Linked DNA regions of Aquabacterium sp. OR-4. The protein of the gene in region 1 interacts with the protein of each later gene in a pairwise test. Links are inferred from orthologs where the notes say so. Each region holds a gene or a part of one and is shown on either strand. Other genes may lie near its edges.

What was found. Proteins that work in one complex are often made in the same cells at the same time.
Region 2: the proteins of ftsZ (region 1) and rlmN interact in binary tests that used the Escherichia coli proteins (3 or more experiments, as listed by UniProt). The link is inferred for Aquabacterium sp. OR-4 from one-to-one orthologs.
Region 3: the proteins of ftsZ (region 1) and zapD interact in binary tests that used the Escherichia coli proteins (3 or more experiments, as listed by UniProt). The link is inferred for Aquabacterium sp. OR-4 from one-to-one orthologs.

The regions. Positions count from the first base shown.
Region 1 is NZ_JAOCQD020000002.1:1,466,372-1,470,145, forward strand. Bases 496-3,278 are described here. They hold ftsZ (cell division protein FtsZ), read right to left. Parts: upstream 2,608-3,278; coding sequence 1,384-2,607; downstream 496-1,383. Other genes in these bases: N4G63_RS18690 (hypothetical protein), read right to left, coding at 968-1,237; ftsA (cell division protein FtsA), read right to left, coding at 2,701-3,278. In the rest of the region: more of ftsA, read right to left, coding at 3,279-3,774. UniProt on the Escherichia coli protein: Essential cell division protein that forms a contractile ring structure (Z ring) at the future cell division site. The regulation of the ring assembly controls the timing and the location of cell division.
Region 2 is NZ_JAOCQD020000001.1:2,258,528-2,262,492, reverse strand. What follows is about bases 245-3,218. They hold rlmN (dual-specificity RNA methyltransferase RlmN), read left to right. Parts: upstream 245-1,130; coding sequence 1,131-2,306; downstream 2,307-3,218. Other genes in these bases: N4G63_RS09815 (helix-turn-helix domain-containing protein), read left to right, coding at 3,099-3,218; pilW (type IV pilus biogenesis/stability protein PilW), read left to right, coding at 2,303-3,106; ndk (nucleoside-diphosphate kinase), read left to right, coding at 563-991; N4G63_RS09835 (pseudouridine synthase), read left to right, coding at 245-493. Outside these bases: more of N4G63_RS09835, read left to right, coding at 1-244; more of N4G63_RS09815, read left to right, coding at 3,219-3,965.
Region 3 is NZ_JAOCQD020000002.1:1,607,003-1,610,969, reverse strand. What follows is about bases 748-3,723. They hold zapD (cell division protein ZapD), read right to left. Parts: upstream 2,626-3,723; coding sequence 1,870-2,625; downstream 748-1,869. Other genes in these bases: N4G63_RS19340 (prepilin peptidase), read right to left, coding at 3,391-3,723; coaE (dephospho-CoA kinase), read right to left, coding at 2,738-3,406; N4G63_RS19355 (DNA gyrase inhibitor YacG), read right to left, coding at 1,634-1,873; N4G63_RS19360 (DUF748 domain-containing protein), read right to left, coding at 748-1,570. Also shown: more of N4G63_RS19360, read right to left, coding at 1-747; more of N4G63_RS19340, read right to left, coding at 3,724-3,967. UniProt on the Escherichia coli protein: Cell division factor that enhances FtsZ-ring assembly. Directly interacts with FtsZ and promotes bundling of FtsZ protofilaments, with a reduction in FtsZ GTPase activity.

The sequences.
Region 1 (3,774 bases):
CAGCCACTGCTCGGGCGCGCGGCCCAGGCGTTGCTCGACCTGCTCGACCATCGGTACGAGTTGCGCCATGTCCGAGCCCGCCATCACCGCATCGACACCGACGATGACCTGGCTCGCGCAGTCGGTGGCCAGTTGCAGGTTGTACGCCGGGCGCCAGCCGCCGTCGGCCATCTTCATCACGCTGGCCTGCGCATCGGTGGTGCTGGCGCGGGCCTCGTCGGCACTGCGGCCATTGCGGCGCTTGGCCTCTTGCAGTTCGGGCAGCCGTGCCAGCGCTTGCTGCAAGCGCTGCTCGCGCTCGACGGCGGCACGCTCACGCGCTGCACGCGAGCGCCGGCTGGCCCCGCCGGGGTCAGCGAGCGCCTCCTCGCGCAGCGTGCGCACCATCTCGCCGGCCTTGGCCTGGTGCTCGCGCAACGTGCCCTGGCGCTTGAACGGGGCCGCGCCCGCCGAGGCCCGCACCCGCATGCCATCCTGCGCCACCCGCACCAGCCGGATCAGCCCCGCCGAGGCCAGCACCGCCACGTTGTCCGTCAGCAGCCGGTCCATCAGCGCCACCTGGGTGCTGCGAAAGTCGTTGAGCAGGTGGTAGTTCACCGGCACGCTGCCACAGATCCAGCGGTACGCGTGGTGCTCCTGCATCAGCCGCGCCAGCTCGCGCCCGCTGCCCACGCCTTCGAGCGTCGCATACAGCCACAGCGCGAACAGCACCCGCGGATCCGTCGCCCGCCGTCCGGGTGCAGCACCGCGGGCCTTGATGCCCGCCAGCAACGCGCTCAGGTCCTGGCGCTCAACGTAGGCCCAGACCATGCGCGCCCGATGCTCCGGCGGCAGCAGCGCCTCCAAGTCCAGCGCTCGCAACTCCAACTGCTGCCGGTTGGGTTCGTGGATTCGTGCCGCGCCTGCTCGCTGACCAGCAGCCCTCGCAGCTTCCGGCTGCGGGCCTGCAGGCACCTCACCAAACAGATCACCTTCGCCCGACCCGCTCACTTCCGTCTTGTTCGTCCTTCGCCTCAAGCGGATCTCGTGCCAGCTCGGGCAAAAAGATCTCAGCCTCTGAGCCAAAGGCGGGGCCGCGGGCGGCCGACGGGTCGAGGCAACTGAATGGCGCGGAGGTAGCTTTCGCGATCCGTGGCGAATTCAAGCAGATGACCGTCTGCAGTGCGCCGACCTTGACGCCGAGCGACCGGTAAGCGGCCTGGGTTTCGAGCGTCACCTGATGGTCGTCAACTGACACCTGACCTTGCGGCCAGACCGCGCCCGAAACCATCAGAGGCGCGTCACAAGCACCAAGCCCCGCAGCGCGACGTCTCGCACTGCGGGGCTTGCGAACTTCAGCTGGCGCACGGTCGCGCAAGGCCATCCGGCCTTGCACGCGCGGGCTCAATCCGCCTGCTTGCGCAGGAAGGCCGGGATCTCGATCTCGTCCATGCCGTTCGACGACAGGGCTTCCACCTTGGCCGCGGCCTGGGTGCGGGCCGAGCGCCACACGCTGGGCGTGCTGAGGTTGCTGTAGTCGTGCGCGGTGGTGCCGGGCAGGCCCTGGCCCTGGCCGCCCATTTGCGCCACGGTGTTCAGGATCGGCAGGTTGTCGGTGCCGGTGCGCAGCGCGGCGGCCGGCTGCACCACGGTCAGCGGTGCAGCCTGCGGCTTGCGCTGGCACAGGCCGGTGGCGATCACGGTCACGCGCATCTGGTCGCCCAGGCTGTCGTCATAGGCCGCGCCGTAGATGATGTGCGCGTCATCGGCGGCATAGCGGCGGATGGTGTTCATCGCCGCCTTGCTTTCGTTCAGGCGGAAGTTGGTCTTGCTGGCAGCAATCAGCACCAGCACGCCGCGGGCGCCCGACAGGTCGATGCCTTCCAGCAGCGGGCAGGCCACGGCAGCGTCAGCCGCCTTGTTGGCGCGATCCGGGCCGCTGGCAGTGGCCGTGCCCATCATGGCCTTGCCGGGCTCGCTCATCACGGTCTTGACGTCTTCGAAGTCGACGTTTACCAGACCGTGCATGTGGATGATGTCGCTGATGCCGCCCACGGCGTTTTTCAGCACATCGTTGGCATGCGCAAAGGCCTGATCTTGCGTGATGTCGTCGCCCAGCACTTCGAGCAGCTTCTCGTTGAGCACCACGATCAGGCTGTCGACGTTGGCTTCGAGCTCGCTGGTGCCCGAGTCGGCCTGCTTCATGCGGCGCGGGCCTTCAAACTCGAAGGGCTTGGTCACCACGCCCACGGTCAGGATGCCCATCTCCTTGGCCACCTTGGCCACCACCGGCGCGGCGCCGGTGCCGGTGCCGCCGCCCATGCCGGCGGTGATGAAGACCATGTGCGCGCCTTCCAGCGCCGTGCGCACGCGGGCCTCGGCCTCGTGCGCGGCCTCCTTGCCCTTGTCGGGCTTGCCGCCGGCGCCCAGGCCGTTGTCGCCCAGCTGGATCAGGGTGTGCGCGCTGCTGCGGTTGAGCGCCTGCGCGTCGGTGTTGGCGCACACAAACTCCACGCCCTGCACACCCTGGCTGATCATGTGCTCGACGGCGTTGCCGCCGCCGCCTCCCACACCCACCACCTTGATGCGGGTACCTTGGTCGAATTCTTCGATCATTTCGATGGGCATGGAGACCTCCTGTGTCTAGTCAAGCAGTTGCCGTTGATTGGGTTGCTTCGGCGCTGCCGAAGCGGTCGTGTCTCGGGACGTGAACCGTCCCTGTTAGAAATTGCCGAGAAACCAGTCCTTGGCGCGGCCGACGATGGTCTTCACCGACCCCGCCTGCTGCGCCACCTTGTGCCCGCGTGCACGGGCGATGCGGGCCTCTTCCAGCAAGCCCATCACGGTGGACGAGCGGGGGTTGGCCACCATGTCGAACAGGGCACCGTGGTACGTGGGCACGCCCTTGCGCACCGGCTTGAGGAAGATGTCTTCACCCAGCTCCACCATGCCGGGCATCACGGCGGAGCCGCCGGTGATGACGATGCCCGAGCTGAGCAGCTCTTCGTAGCCCGATTCGCGGATGACCTGGTGCACCAGCGAGTAGATCTCTTCGACGCGCGGCTCGATCACGCCGGCCAGCGCCTGGCGGCTGAGCATGCGCGGTGCGCGGTCGCCCAGGCCGGGCACCTCGAGCGCCTCGGCCGGGTCGGCCAGCAGTTGCTTGGCCACGCCGTACTCGACCTTGATCTCCTCGGCGTCCTTGGTGGGTGTGCGCAGCGCCATCGCGATGTCGCTGGTGATCAGGTCGCCGGCGATGGGGATCACCGCGGTGTGGCGGATCGAGCCCTCGGTGTAGATGCTCACGTCGGTGGTGCCGGCGCCGATGTCGACCACGGCCACGCCCAGACTCTTCTCGTCGTCCGTCAGCACGGCGGCGGCGCTGGCGCTGGGGTTGAGCACCAGGCGCTCCACCTCCAGGCCGCAGCGGCGCACGCACTTGAGGATGTTCTCGGCCGCGCTTTGCGCGCCGGTGACGATGTGCACCTTGACCTCGAGCCGCGAGCCGCTCATGCCGATCGGCTCCTTGACCTCGTGGCCGTCGATCACGAACTCCTGCGGCTCCACCAGCAGCAGGCGCTGATCGTTCGGGATGTTGATCGCCTTGGCGGTCTCGACCACGCGGTGCACGTCCACCGGCGTGACCTCGCGGTTGTCGCGCACGATGACCATGCCGGTGCTGTTTTGCCCGCGGATGTGGCTGCCGGTGATGCCGGTGTAGACGCGCTCGATCTTGCAGGCGGCCATCATCTCGGCCTCTTTCAGCGCCTGCTGGATGCTGGCCACGGTGGCGTC
Region 2 (3,965 bases), on another replicon or contig:
CCAGCAGGGCCAGGGCCAGCCGGCCGGGCCGCAGGAGCGCCGTGAGCGCCCCGACCGTGCAGAACGTGCCGACCGGGGTGATCGCGCCGAGCGTCCGCCGCGTGACCGCGAGTCGGACGAGTTTGCGCGCATCCCGAACCCGCTGATCCAGACCTTCGACAAGCGTGCCATCCGCGAGGCGCGCCAGCCCAAGCGCGAGTACGCCGAGGACGGCCCGATCCCGAACCCGCTGGAGCAGACCTACGACAAGCGCTTCGTGCAGAAGCAGAACCCGTTTGCCCGCAAGGGCAAGGGCGGCGGCGGTGGTGGCGGTGGTGGTGGTGCTGGCGGCGGCCAGCCCGACCCGATGAAGACCTCGGTGGGCTACATCGGCGCCGATGCCTTCGTGCGCAAGTTCCAGAACGACAACCGCGGCGGCGGCGGTGGAGGTGGAGGTGGTGGTGGTGGTGGTGGTGGTGGTGGTGGTGGTGGTCGCAAGCGCGGCCGCCGCTGACCCGGTGCTTTCACCCCGTCGCGCTAGAATGCGCGGTTAACCCTCAAGTCCTTGATTCAGGAGCATTTCATGGCCATCGAACGCACCCTCTCGATCATCAAGCCTGACGCCGTCGCGAAGAACGTGATCGGCCAGATCTACGCCCGCTTTGAAGGCGCCGGCCTGAAGGTCATCGCCGCCAAGATGGTGCACCTGTCGCGTGGCGAAGCCGAACAGTTCTACGCCGTGCACAAGGCCCGTCCGTTCTTCAAGGACCTGGTCGACTTCATGGTCTCGGGCCCGGTGATGATCCAGGCGCTGGAAGGTGAAGGCGCCATCGCCAAGAACCGTGAGCTGATGGGCGCCACCGACCCCAAGAAGGCCGAGAAGGGCACCATCCGTGCCGACTTCGCCGACTCGATCGACGCCAATGCCGTGCACGGCTCGGACGCCCCGGAAACCGCCGCTGTCGAAGTGGCGTTCTTCTTCCCCGGCATGAACGTCTACGCTGGCCGCTGAGCTTGGCTCCCCCCGAAGCGCCTTCGGCGCCTCCCCCCAGGGGGCGCCGCCAGCGGCCCGGCGGAGCCGGTTCCGCGGCGGCCGCTGGGTGGGCTGCGGTGCTTGGCGGATCGGGTAGCCTTTCTCGCTGCTCTGTACCGTGAGCCTGGTCAACCTGCTCGACTTCGATCTCGACGCGCTGACGGCGTGGTGCGGGACGCTGGGCGAGAAGCGCTTCCGCGCCGTGCAGCTGTTTCGCTGGATCCACCAGAAGGGCGCGCGCGATTTCGACCAGATGAGTGATCTGGCCAAGTCGCTGCGCACCAAGCTGCAGGGCACGGCCGTCATGCGGCCGCTGCCGGTGGCCAGCGAGCAGGCCTCGGCCGACGGCACGATCAAGTGGCTGTTCGACGTGGGCGCGGGCGATGCCGTCGAGGCGGTGTTCATCCCCGAGGACGACCGTGGCACGCTGTGCATCAGCTCGCAGGCCGGTTGCGCCGTGGGCTGCCGCTTCTGCTCCACCGGCCACCAGGGCTTCAGCCGCAACCTTGGCACGGGCGAGATCCTGGCCCAGCTGTGGTTTGCCGAGCACCATCTGCGCCAGCGCCTCAAGCTGCCCGCTGGCGAACGCGCCATCACCAACGTGGTGATGATGGGCATGGGCGAGCCGCTGCAGAACTACGCTGCGCTGGTGCCCGCGCTGAAGGTGATGCTCGACGACCATGGCTACGGCCTGTCGCGGCGGCGCGTCACCGTGTCGACCTCGGGCGTGGTGCCCATGATCGAGCGCCTGAAGGCCGATTGCCCGGTGGCGCTGGCCGTCTCGCTGCACGCGCCCGACGACGCGCTGCGCGACCAGCTGGTGCCGCTGAACCGCAAGTACCCGCTGGCCGAGCTGTTTGCGGCCTGCCAGGGCTATCTGGCGGCGGCGCCGCGCGACTTCATCACCTTCGAGTACTGCATGCTCGACGGCGTGAACGATTCCCCCGAGCAGGCGCGGCAGCTGATCGCGCTGGTGCAGGGCCGTGCCGGTGCGCCGCGCGTGCCGTGCAAGCTCAACCTGATTCCGTTCAACCCCTTCCCGGCCTCGGGCCTGCACCGCTCGCCGCGCGAGCGGGTGCTGGCCTTTGCCCAGGTACTGCAGGACGCCGGCATCGTGACCACCATCCGCAAGACCCGCGGCGACGACATTGCCGCCGCCTGCGGGCAGTTGGCCGGCGAGGTGCAGGACCGCACCCGCGCCGCCGAGCGCCTGACCCGCCCGGAGGTGCAGGTGGTGCGCCTGGTGCCCGGTGCGGCCAAGCCGCCGCCCGCGGCCGGGCCCGCCGCGCCATGATGCGCGCCGCCGCTGCGGGGGTCGTCCTGGCCGCTGGCCTGCTGCTGGCGGCCTGTGCCGCCGGCCCGGAGCGCCTGCCGGCCGATGAGCCGCGCGCCATCGCCACCGCCTCCGACCAGACCGATGTCGACCGCCGCGCGCAGGTGCGGCTCGAACTGGCCAGCGCCTACTTCGGTCGCGGCCAGCTCGACACCGCGCTGGACGAGGTCAAGCAGGCGCTTGCCATCAACCCGCAGTCGGCCGATGCCTACGGCCTGCGTGCGCTGATCTACGGCGCCATGGGCGAGAGCCGGTTGGCCGAAGACAGCTATCGCCGCGCATTGGCGATCAACCCGCGCGACGGCGGCCTGCTGCACAACCAGGGCTGGTTCTATTGCCAGCAGAACCGCCAGGCCGAGGCTCAGGCGCGTTTTGCCGAGGCCCTGGCCCAGCCGCAGTACCGCGATGTGGCGCGCACCCAGCTGGCGCGCGGCATCTGCTTTGGCCGCGATTCGCGCTGGACCGAGGCCGAGGGCGCGCTGATGCGCGCCTACGAGCTCGACCCCGCCAACCCGGCCGTGGGCATCAACCTGGCCGAGGTGCTGTACCGGCGTGGCGAGCTCGAGCGCGCGCGCTTTTACGTCGGGCGTCTGAACGACAACCCGGCGCTGGTGAATGCCCAGACCCTGTGGCTGGCCGCACGCATCGAGCACAAGGCCGGCCGCATCCAGCCGGCGCGACGCCTGGGCGACCAGCTGCGCTCGCGCCATCCGCAATCGCCCGAAGCCGCGCTGTACGAGCGCGGGCAGTTCGATGACTGAAGCTTCTGTCTCGCCGGGCTTGTCGCCTGCCCATGCCGCTCAGGCCGTGACTGCCGATGCCGCGGCGGCCGGCGCCATGCTGCGCCAGTTGCGCGAGGCGCAGGGCATGCACATCGCCGCGCTGGCCACGGCCATCAAGGTCACGCCGGCCAAGCTGGATGCGCTGGAGGCCGGTCGCCTGGGCGAGCTGCCCGACCTGACCTTTGCCCGCGCGCTGGCCCAGACCGTGTGCCGCGCACTCAAGGCCGATGCAGCGCCGGTGCTGGCGCGCATGCCCGGCGCAGTGGCCAGCCGCCTGGAGCGCGTGGACGAAGGCCTGAACACGCCGATGCCCGAGCGCGGCCATGGTCTGGCCTGGGGCGCCTGGTCGACCTGGTCGGCCTGGTCCGAATGGGCGCCGTGGCGCCGGCCCGTGCCCTGGCTGGCGGCCTTGCTGCTGTTGGCAGCGGCCGCGTTCGTGCTGGTGCCACGCCAGCTGGCCGAACCGCTGGGCGCCACGCTGCCGGGCGGCGATGCCGCCTCGCCGGCGCCGGCCGTGCTGCCTGGTGCGGTACCGCCTGGTGCAGTGCCGCCTGCTGCGGCACAGACCGCTGCCGTGCCGGCCGAGCCGGTGCAGGCCGCCGCGCCGCTGGCCGCGCCGCTGGCCGAGCCGGTGCCCGCGGCGTCGGCGGCTGTGTCGGCGGCCGTGCCCGCGGCCGAGAGCCCGGCCACCGCGGTGGCTGCGCTGCCAGGGGCCGCGGCAGCCTCGGGCGTGCTGCAGATGCGCGCCGTGCAGAACACCTGGGTGCAGGTGCAGGACGCCCAGGGCCGCGTGCTGGTTGCCCGCACCTTCAGCGCGGGTGAGAGCATGGCCTTCGAC
Region 3 (3,967 bases), 140 kb from region 1 along the record:
CGAGCCGTGGCCGCAGGTGCGGCGCCAGGTAGGGCGCGGCGGCGGCCAGCTGCAGATCGCTCAGCGTGAGGCTGGCGCTGGCGGCCTGCTGGCCGGCCTGCGCCTCGAGCGCCAGGCGGCCCAGGGCCTGGCCCTGGTGTTGCAGCGTGGCGTCGAGCGTGACCGGCACCGAGGACAGCGCGGGCCAGCGCAGGCCGTCGGCCTGCAGCGCCAGCCCGGCCAGCTGCCAGTGCGGCGTGCCGGGCAGCGTGGCGTCGCGCCAGTCCAGCATGCCGCGCTGCAGTTGCAGGCGTTCGAGCGAGAACTGCCAGTCGCCGGGTGCTGCGGTGGCGGGGGGCGTGGCTGGCTCAGAGGCCGATGCCGCGGCTGGTGCCGCGGCAGCCTGGCCGTGCGGGCCATTGCTGGCGGCCGCGGCCGCCGGGCTGGCCAGGGCCTGCCAGTTCAGCCGACCGTCGGCGTGGCGGCTGAGCGTGAGCTGCGGGTCGTCGATGCGCAGCGTGCCCAGCGCCACGCGGCGCGCCAGCGGCTGCACGTCGCGCAGCTCCAGCGCCAGCTGCGTCCAGCCGGCCAGGGCGGCACCGTCGCGGGCCTGCAGCGCCAGATCGTCCAGGCGCAGCCCGCCGCGCAGCTGCACCCGCGGCGGGCCCTGCGCGGCCTGGCTGAAATCGATGCTCAGCCGGGTGGACAGGCGCCCGCGCGCCACCCGCAGCGCCAGCGCGGGCGGCTGGTAGACCAGCCAGGGTGCCAGGTCGAGGCCGTCGAAGCCGATGTCCAGAGTGGCCTGGCGGGTCTGCGCAAAAGGCAGCGCCTTGCCGCCGCTGTCGATGGTGGTGCCGTCGATGCGCAGGCGCAGCCGTGGCTCGGTGTGCACGGCCACATCGGCCGGCAGGTTCGACAGGAAGGGCAGGCCCAGCGACAGCGCCTCGATGCGGTGGCGGCGGCCGGCGGGCCGGTCGTCGAGCGTGATCTCGCCGTCGTCGAGCTGCAGGTTGTAGATCGCAAAGCGGGCCGGCGCGGCCGCGGGTGGTTGATTGGGCGCCGGCGTGGCCAGGCGCTGCAGCAGGTCGTCGATGTCGCTGCGGCCCGCAGCGGTGCGGGCCAGGCGCAGGCGCAGCGATTGCAGCTGCAGCGATTGCAGCACCGGCGCGCGGTGGCGCAGCGAGCTGGGGGCCACGGTGATCGCCAGGCGCCCCAGTTCAAGCTGCGGCAGCGCCGCGTCGGCCCCGCCGGCGCCCGAACCCGGCGCGTGGCCGATGCGCAGCTGCTCGATGCTCAGCGCCAGTTGCCAGGGCCGAACCTGCACCGCGCCCACGCTGACCGGGCGGCCCAGGGCCGCGCCCAGGCGCAGCGGCAGCTCGTGGCGCAGCAGGGCCGACAGCGCCGGCGGCAGCGCCCAGGTGATCAGCGCGGCCAGCAGCAGCAGCACGCCCGCGGCCAGCACCAGGCGCCGCGGCCAGCGGCGCGGCCGTGGCGGTGGCGGTGGCGCTGGCGCTAGCGATGAGGCGGCGCTGGCCTGGGCGGAACCGGCCGGCGCGGCGGTGGCAGCGGTGGCGTCAGGCCCGGCAGTCATCGTGGCGCGACAGCGGGCGCAGGGGCGATCAACAAGGCCGGCGGGCGATGCGGGGTTGCGGGCTCAGCCGGCCGGCGGCACCGGCGGCGGCGCGTCGGCGTCGGCGTCGGCGTCGGCCTCGGTGTCCGGGGCGGCGCTGGCGGGCACCCGGTAGCGCTCGCTGGCCCAGGCGCCCAGGTCACCCAGGCGGCAGCGCTCGCTGCAGAACGGGCGCCAGCGGTTGCCGGGCGCAAACACCGCCGGCTGGCCGCAGGCCGGGCAGGGCACGTGGCGGATGCCGGCCTGGGTGGCGTCGCGGTTCATGCGCACAGGGTCAGCTCGAGCGGCGCATCGGCGCCGGCCGGGCGCAGCCGGCCGTCGCCGTCCACCCGCATCAGCCGCACCGACACCATCAGGCGGTGGCCGGTGATCTCGGGCACCAGGCCGCTGTCGCCGTCGATGCGCAGGCGCAGCAGCTGGTAGCTGCGGCCCTGCGGCAGGCTTTGCTGGAACTGGCCGGCGGTGCTGGCCACCATATGCGGCACACCGCTTTCGCGCAGCAGCTGCAGCAGCAGCTGCAGGGCGCCGGCCAGCGGCGCCAGCGTGTTCACCCAGCCCAGCAGGTCCTGGCGGCGGCGCCCGGCATCGAGCTGCTGCCAGGCGTAGTAGGCCGGCAGGTCGAACTCGCAGGTGCCGCCGGGAATGCTGATGCGGCTCTTGACGCTGGTCAGCCACTCGTTGCCGGCCAGCGCCTGGCCGGCCTTGCCGGTCTGGGCATTGAGCTGCTCGAAGGCCTGGTCGAGCCGGGCGATCAGCGATTCAAGCGCCTGGCCCTGCACCTGCGGGTTGTCGCGCAGGCTGCCCAGGTGGCTGCGGTGGCGGTCGAGGTCTTTCAGCAGATCGGACTTGAGGTCCGAGCGCGAGGCCACCTCGACGATCTCGAACAAGGACACCAGCGCGAAATGGTGGTCCACCGGCGCGTCGCGAACGATCAGCTGGCCCAGGCGGTCGAACAGGTGTTCGAGGCGCAGCATGGTGCGCATGCTCTCGTTGAACGGGTACTCGTACAGGACCAAGGCCGGGTTCCTCATGTGCCCCGGGTGCCGGGGCCATCTGCCCGGGATTGTTCCACAGCGTGGTGCCATGGCGCCGCACGGTTTGCGCCGGCCCGGCCGTGTCTTGCCGGTGTTAGGTGGCCGTTGGCGGGCTGTGCGCGGCCCCGGCCGGCGGCAGCCAGCGCTGCCACAGCGCATCCACCTCGGCCTGCAGCGCGGCCAGCGAGAGGCCGTCGTTCAGGATCACGGCGTCGGCGATGGCGCGGCGGGCCTCGCGCGTGGCCTGCAGCGCGATGACGTGCCGCACCTGGGCCGCGGGCCAGCCCGAGCGCTGCATCACCCGCTGCACCTGGGTGTCGGCACTGCAGTCGACCACCAGGATGCGGTCGCAGCGGCTGCGCCAGTGCGCCGACTCGGTGAGCAGCGGCACGTCGTAGACGATGGCCGGGCAGCCGGCGGCCTGCGCGGCGGCGGCCTGGCGGCGGGTCTCGTCGCCGATCATCGGGTGCAGCACGGCCTCGAGCCGCTGCCTGGCCTCGGGATCGGCCAGCATGCGCTGGCGCATGGCCGCGCGGTCGAGTGCGCCGGTGGCATCGGCCACCGTGTCGCCAAAGGCCGCGCGCAAGGCCGGCATCGCGGCGCCGCCGGCGGCCGTGAGCGCGTGCGCAATGGCATCGGTGTCGACCAGCGTCGCCCCCAGCGCCACCAGGCGCGCGGCTACCGTGCTCTTGCCGCTGCCGATGCCGCCGGTCAGGCCGATGGCCAGCGGCCGGCCTGCCGCGGCGCTCAGGCCACCGGCCACAGGGCGCCCAGCTGCGCGCCGAAGAACAGCGCCGCCACGCCGCCGCCGGCCAGGTAGGGGCCGAACGGGATCGGCACCTCGCGGCGGTGGCCACGAAAGCCGATCATGAACAGCCCCACCGCCGCCCCCACCGCGCTGGACAGCAGGATGATCGCCGGCAGCGCCTGCCAGCCCAGCAGCGCGCCCAGCCCGGCCAGCAGCTTGAAATCGCCCTCGGCCATGCCCTGGCGGCCCCGCAGCAGCCGATAGCTGGTGGCCACGAACCACAGCGAGAAATAGCCGAAGAACAGGCCCAGCGCCGAGTCGGCCAGGCTCACCGGAATCCAGCCCTGCCAGGCCGCCACCAGGCCCAGGCCGGCCAGCGGCAGGGTGAGCTCGTCGGGCAGCAGCGTGGTGTCGAAGTCGATCAGCGCCGCCGCCAGCAGCAAGGCGATGGCGGCGCAGTACACCAGCGCCATGGCGCCGCTGCCGGCATGCCAGGCGGCGGCGGCGAACAGCAGGCCGGTGAGCGCCTCCACCGCCGGGTAGCGTGCCGAGATGCGCGTGCCGCAGGCCGAGCAC